Pelobacter seleniigenes DSM 18267: one gene and its partner. The protein of the gene in region 1 binds, or shares a complex with, the protein of each later gene. Links are inferred from orthologs where the notes say so. Each region holds a gene or a part of one and is shown on either strand. Other genes may lie near its edges.

Region 1 (2,893 bases):
GGAGATATTCCCCTTTATTCTGCGCCGGGTGACCGGAATGCTCGCCAGTCATGCCGGGGTTGATAATATCTGTTCCCCGACGACGTTGATTGCGGCTGCCGGCCAGGTCAAAGAGCTTGAGAACAGCCTGCGCTGGTTTGATTTGCGCAGCTTGCAACGGGACCGGGGAGAGCAGAAGCTGGGGGGATTGATGGGGCATCTGCTCCTCGAGGGGGATGCCCTCTCCGAATTGCTGTGGGTGCTGCAGATTGGCAGTCTGTTGAATCTGGGGAAGGGGGCATCCTTCGGTCATGGTCAGTATGGCCTTTGTGTTTCTTGAACAGAGGCTTGTCGCAGGTTATCATAATATCTGGGTGCTTCTTCTACTGGTGTTGTTTTCTGTGCTGCGGAGGTGAAAATGTTCGGATTTCTGATTCTGTTACTGGTTCTTGGTGGTGGATTTTACTTCTACCAACGACTGAAAGCGCTTGAAGCCGAGATCAGGGCGGAACAGGCTACCGCGACGCCATCACCATCGCACAGCGATGATGCGTCCCCCAAAGCTGAACCAGCCCGCCCGGCAGGGCAGGTGCATCCTTTGGTTGTTGAACGCGCCGAGCAGACACCTGCGTCTGCGGAAGAGATTGTGCTGGCCGCGGTTCGAAAAAATCCCGGACTCAGGCAGACCGACCTGTACGGACAGGTGGCCACTTTGGGAAATCGGCAATTGCAGGTGTTGTTAAAAGAGATGGCTGAGCAGGGGCGTTTGCAGCGAAAAAAACAGGGCAGCAGCTATTTGCTGTTTCCGGAATAAAGACCAAACAAAAAGGGCGGAAATTGCTTTCCGCCCTTGCTTCGTATCTATTCAGGCTGCTTATTAACGCAGGTTGTAGAAAACGTTTTTGCCGTTGAAAACGGCGGTATCGTCGAGCTCGTCTTCAATACGTAGCAACTGGTTGTATTTGCAGACGCGGTCGGTCCGGCACAGCGAACCGGTTTTGATCTGCCCGGCGTTGGTGGCCACGGCCAGATCGGCAATGGTGGTGTCTTCGGTTTCGCCGCTACGGTGGGAAACCACCGCGGTGTAACCGGCCCGTTTGGCCATTTCAATGGCTTCGAGGGTTTCGGTCAGGGTGCCGATCTGATTGACTTTGATCAGAATGGAGTTGGCAATCCCTTTCTCAATCCCTTCCTTGAGGATCTTGGTGTTGGTGACGAACAGGTCGTCGCCGACGATCTGGATTTTGTCGCCCAGCTTGTCGGTCAGCAATTTCCAGCCCTCCCAGTCGTTCTCGGCCATGCCGTCTTCGATGGAGACGATGGGGTAACGGTCGACCAGGTCGGCATAGAAGGCGACCATGTCGGCAGCGCTTTTTACCGGCTGAGCTTCGTTGGCGAGGGTGTACTTGCCGTCTTCGTAAAGCTCGGAAGCTGCTGTATCAAGGGCCAGCAGGACATCGTCCCCGGCCTTGTAGCCGGCTGCCGCGATTGCTTCCATGATAACCTGCAGAGCCTCTTCATTGCTCTTCAAGTCCGGAGCAAAGCCCCCTTCGTCACCGACGGCGGTGTTGTAACCCTTGCTGGCCAGGACCTTTTTGAGGGCATGGAAGATCTCTGCGCCCATGCGCAACGCTTCTTTGAAGCTGGATGCGCCGGCCGGCATGATCATGAATTCCTGGATGTCGACGTTGTTGTCCGCATGCTCGCCACCGTTAAGGATATTCATCATCGGAACCGGCAGCTCTTTGGCATTGGCGCCGCCAATATACTGATAAAGGGGCAGACCGGCGTCTTCGGCCGCGGCTTTGGCGCAAGCCATGGAGACGCCGAGCAGGGCATTGGCACCCAGCTTGCTCTTGAAGTCGGTACCGTCGAGTTCCAGCAGCTTTTTATCAATGCCGATCTGATCACTGGCTTCCCAACCGATCAGTTCGACAGCGATGACTTCATTGACATGCTCGACTGCCTTGAGAACGCCTTTGCCGAGATAGCGTGCTTTATCGCCGTCACGCAGCTCAAGGGCTTCGCGTTCACCGGTCGATGCGCCGCTGGGGACGGCTGCCCGACCCATGACGCCTGATTCCAAAGATACTTCGACTTCTACCGTTGGATTGCCGCGCGAATCGAGTATCTCGCGAGCGTAGATGTCAATAATTTCACTCATCTCTTACTCCCTTGTGTTCTCTGGTGCAAAAAGTTAATGTCCCGGAATAGTTCCGGGACGGGTTGTGCAGAATTGCAGGGTTACTTATATCATAAGAAAAGCGAAATGAAAGTCAATTTTGTGTGGCAATGGCATGAACGACCAGAATAAGCAACCAGAAATCAGCATAGTTGTTCCAATTGTCAACGAGATCGAAGAACTGTTCGGTTTCCTTGAAAATCTGGCTACACAAAAGGATATTCACTTCCAACTGCTGGTGGTCGATGGCGGGTCGACGGATGGCAGTGTCGAATACCTCCAGCAGCAGCGGGTGATTCCGGATCTGCTGCTGATCCAGGGACTGGTCGGTCGCGGGCGGCAGTTGAACCAGGGAGCCCGGGCGGCTACAGGTGCCCATCTGTTGTTTCTGCATGTCGACAGCCGCTTTGCCGATCCTTTGGCGCTGAGAAAAAGCCTGCTTTATCTGCAGCGAACCGGCAGTTCTCGGGTTGCGGGGCATTTTGCCCTCAGTTTCCGTCGTGCCACCGGTGATCGGTCACTCGGCTACTATTTTTACGAATGGAAAGCACGGACCGGTCGATCGGAAACCATTCATGGCGATCAGGGGTTTCTGCTTTCCCGGCAGCTGTTTAACGGTCTGGGCGGGTTTCGTGAAGACCTTCCGGTCATGGAGGATACCGATCTGGCGGAGCGGCTACGGCAAGACGCTCAGTGGCAGTTGCTGCCGGCGGTGATCAGGACATCCGCGCG
Region 2 (3,280 bases), 120 kb from region 1 along the record:
GTTTGCTGCAAGCTTGGTCCTTTTGAAAAGACTATCATATTTCCGGATGGTTGGCTGTTGATGGGGCGGTCGGACAGTTGCGGTCTGCCCGGAAGGAGATCGACAGCTCAACTTTTTTGCGGGGGACTGGGAAACAGCGGAGGATGGATCCTCGGTTACCAAAAAAGCCGGATCATATTGATCCGGCTTTGGTTTGCTGGTTATTCGGTGACGGGTTTGACGTCCGTGTCGCTAGACACTTTTTTGCGGGGAGCCCGTCGCGGTGCGCGTTTGGGTTTGCTTTCCTCCCCTGACGCAGCTTCGCCGGAGGCTGAGCTGCCCGCCTCTTGATCAGTTGCGGGCGTGGCTTTTTTCCTGGTTCTCCGCGGCGTTTTTTTCTCTGCGTCCGCAGCTGCGGCAGCTGGTTCGGAGTCCGACTTGGCCTTGGGCGCCGCTCGCCGAGTCCGCCGCGGCGGTTTTTCCGCCTCTGCCTGAGGGCTCTGTTCGACCACGCTTGAGGCTGGTGCCGGGTCCGCTTTGGCGGGAGCAGGCTGAGTGGCTTGCTGCGCTTCGCCGGAAGTTTTCTGCGCGGCCGGTTTGGCTGTGCTGCGCTGAGTTCGCCGTTGCGGTTTTTCGCTGACCGGCGGTTCCGTTTGCGGAGACTCCACCGGTTTTGTCGGGTTCTCGGCCGGCTCTGCTGTTTTCTGTTGCTGGGCAGTTTCTCCGGTCGCCTGCTCAACGGGTTTCTTGGCCCGTGGTTTCCGGGGCCGCCGTTTCGGTTTCGCAGTGGCAGGCGTTTCAGCCGGCTCCGCTGGCGTTACGGGGGCGGTTTCAGTATTGGTCGGGACCGGCTCTGGCTGCTGCGCAACGACCGGTGCCGAAGCGACGGGCTGAGACTCTACCGCTGGGGCCGGCTTTTCGGCCACGGCAGCGCTGGCCACCGGCTCCACTGGCCCGACCGGGGTCGATTGAGCTCCGGTCGTTTTTTTTGTCGGCCGACGCGTCCGGCGCCGGGGTTTCTTTTCGGCGGCGGCGGGTTCGGTGGTTGGCTTGCTCTCCCCAGCCGCAGGGGCTGGCGAGGTGGCTTCCCGGGTCGGGCTGCTTTGCTCCGGCTGAGGCTGGCTGTCGGCCTGCGCAGCAACCGGCAACTCTGTCGCTTGGGGCTGAGCGGTCTCCGCCTCTGCGGGGGTAGCCGAGTCGGTCGCAGTTTCCTGTGCAGCGGGCGGCTGACTGGTCTGCTGTTCCTGATTTGTTTTGGCGGCGGAAGATTTCCTCCGGCGTCTGCGCCGTTTCTTTTTGGGCGCTTCGCTGTTCACCGATTCTTCCGCGGACTCTTGGGGAGCGGGACTGTCCTCCTCCAACTCCTCCTCTTGCGCCTGGTTGCGCATTTCATCCTGTTGGGCGGCCAGGGCGACCTCGATCTGGTTGGCATGGGAAATGGGCGCGATATCTTTACTATCGTCCGGTTCTTTATCTTTTTTCCGCAGCTCAATTTCGATTTCGCCGGGCAGCAGAGTGCTTGATCCGAGGATCGCGATGCGCATACCGAGCTGCTGTTCCAGTTCGTTGATGGTTGCGCGTTTGCGGTTGAGCAGATAGTTGGCGACATCCATGGGGACCTCGGCTTCGATCAGAGCGATCTGGCCTTTGGATGCTGCCGTGTGAATCTGCCGCAGCAGGGCAACCGACTGGGCTTCGACACTTTTGACCTTGCCGATCCCTTTGCAATGGGGGCACTCGATAAAGGAACCGACACTCAATACCGGTTTGAGTCGCTGCCGACTCATTTCGAGCAGGCCAAACTGGCTGATCCGGCCGACCGAGACCTTGGCTTTGTCGTCCTTGAGGGCTTTGCGCAGTTCCTGCTCGACTTCGCGGATATTTTTGCGGTCGCGCATGTCGATGAAATCGATGACGATCAGCCCGCCCAGGTCACGCAACCGCAGTTGCCGACCGACTTCGGCGGCAGCTTCCAGGTTGGTTTTCAGCGCCGTGGCTTCAATTCCGCTTTCACTGGCCATTTTGCCGGAGTTGACATCAATGGCCACCAGCGCTTCGGTCTGGTCAATGACGATGGAACCGCCGGAAGGCAGGGGGATCTGGTTTTTTGCCAGGCCATCGATCTGCTCTTCGATCTGGTAGCGGGAAAAGATCGGTCGTCTTTCCCGGTGCTGTTTGACCAGGTTGCCGAGTTCCGGCATGACCAGGGCGAAAAAATCCCTGGCATCGCGGAAAACCGTCTGATCGTCGATGAGAACTTCATCCATGTCGGTGCTGAAATAATCACGGATGGAACGGATGGCGAGGTTGGATTCCTGATAGAGCTGGGCTGGCGCCTTGATCTGGTCCTTACGCGCGGTGATTCCTTCAAACAGGCGCACCAGGTAATCGAAATCACGCTTGAGTTCTTCTTTATCCTTGCCGATGCCGGCGGTGCGGACGATGTAACCCATCCGTTCGGGAAGATCCAGTTCCGCCATGGTTTTTTTGAGTTTTTTACGTTCACTGTCTTCGGCGATTTTACGCGAGACACCCTTGGTCGTACTGTCCGGCATCAGGACCATGTAACGGCCCGGAATCGACAGAAAGGTGGTCAGTGCCGCACCTTTACTGCCGCGTTCCTCTTTGACGATCTGCACCAGGATTTCCTGGCCGCGTTTGAGAATGTCGGCGATTCTGGGGCGGTGTTTGGAATCCTCCCGCGTCGGGTAGAGGTTGGGGTGAATCTCCCCAATCTGCAGGAACCCGAGCTTTTCGGCGCCATAATCAACAAAAGCGGCCTGTAATCCGGTTTCGACCCGAACCACGACCGCTTTATAAATGTTACCTTTGCTTTGTTCCTGACCGGCGAGCTCAATATCGAGATCGCTGAGAATCCCGTCAACAACGATCGCCACCCGATTTTCCTCCGGGTGGGAGGCGTTGATCAGCATCTTTTTACTCATTAATATTAAACCTTTCCGTCCGCATTTTCGCGGCACTTTCCGGAGCCCTGCCGGTGCAGACCTCACCGCTTGCGCGGGGTCCACATCCTGCGGGCCTTCCGGTTAAATTGATTGTGGACGACAGCCCGGCAGAGAACCGGGAGCGTCAAAACTTGTTCTGCTTATATTTATCCGGCCTCAACGCTGTAATTGCGGTGGCTCGGCTAAATCCTTATTTACGGGCAAACTATAACAGAGAAACGGTTTTAGTGATATTTCAAATTCACATTAAATTCACTTTTCCTGTCTTTTTCATCTGCCATACCCGCAAGTTCCCATAAAAAAAGCAGGAACTTTGCTATAGAGGCTGAAGAATA

The links.
Region 2: the proteins of eno (region 1) and N909_RS0118020 are in contact, whole or in part, in a solved structure (PDB 2FYM), measured with the Escherichia coli proteins. The link is inferred for Pelobacter seleniigenes DSM 18267 from one-to-one orthologs.

The regions. Positions count from the first base shown.
Region 1 is NZ_JOMG01000004.1:349,081-351,973, forward strand. It holds eno (phosphopyruvate hydratase), read right to left. Parts: upstream 2,144-2,893; coding sequence 857-2,143; downstream 1-856. Other genes in the region: cas6 (CRISPR system precrRNA processing endoribonuclease RAMP protein Cas6), read left to right, coding at 1-319; N909_RS0118510 (hypothetical protein), read left to right, coding at 398-793; N909_RS0118520 (TIGR04283 family arsenosugar biosynthesis glycosyltransferase), read left to right, coding at 2,277-2,893. UniProt on the Escherichia coli protein: Catalyzes the reversible conversion of 2-phosphoglycerate (2-PG) into phosphoenolpyruvate (PEP). It is essential for the degradation of carbohydrates via glycolysis.
Region 2 is NZ_JOMG01000004.1:233,978-237,257, forward strand. It holds N909_RS0118020 (Rne/Rng family ribonuclease), read right to left. Parts: upstream 2,925-3,280; coding sequence 201-2,924; downstream 1-200. UniProt on the Escherichia coli protein: Endoribonuclease that plays a central role in RNA processing and decay. Required for the maturation of 5S and 16S rRNAs and the majority of tRNAs. Also involved in the degradation of most mRNAs.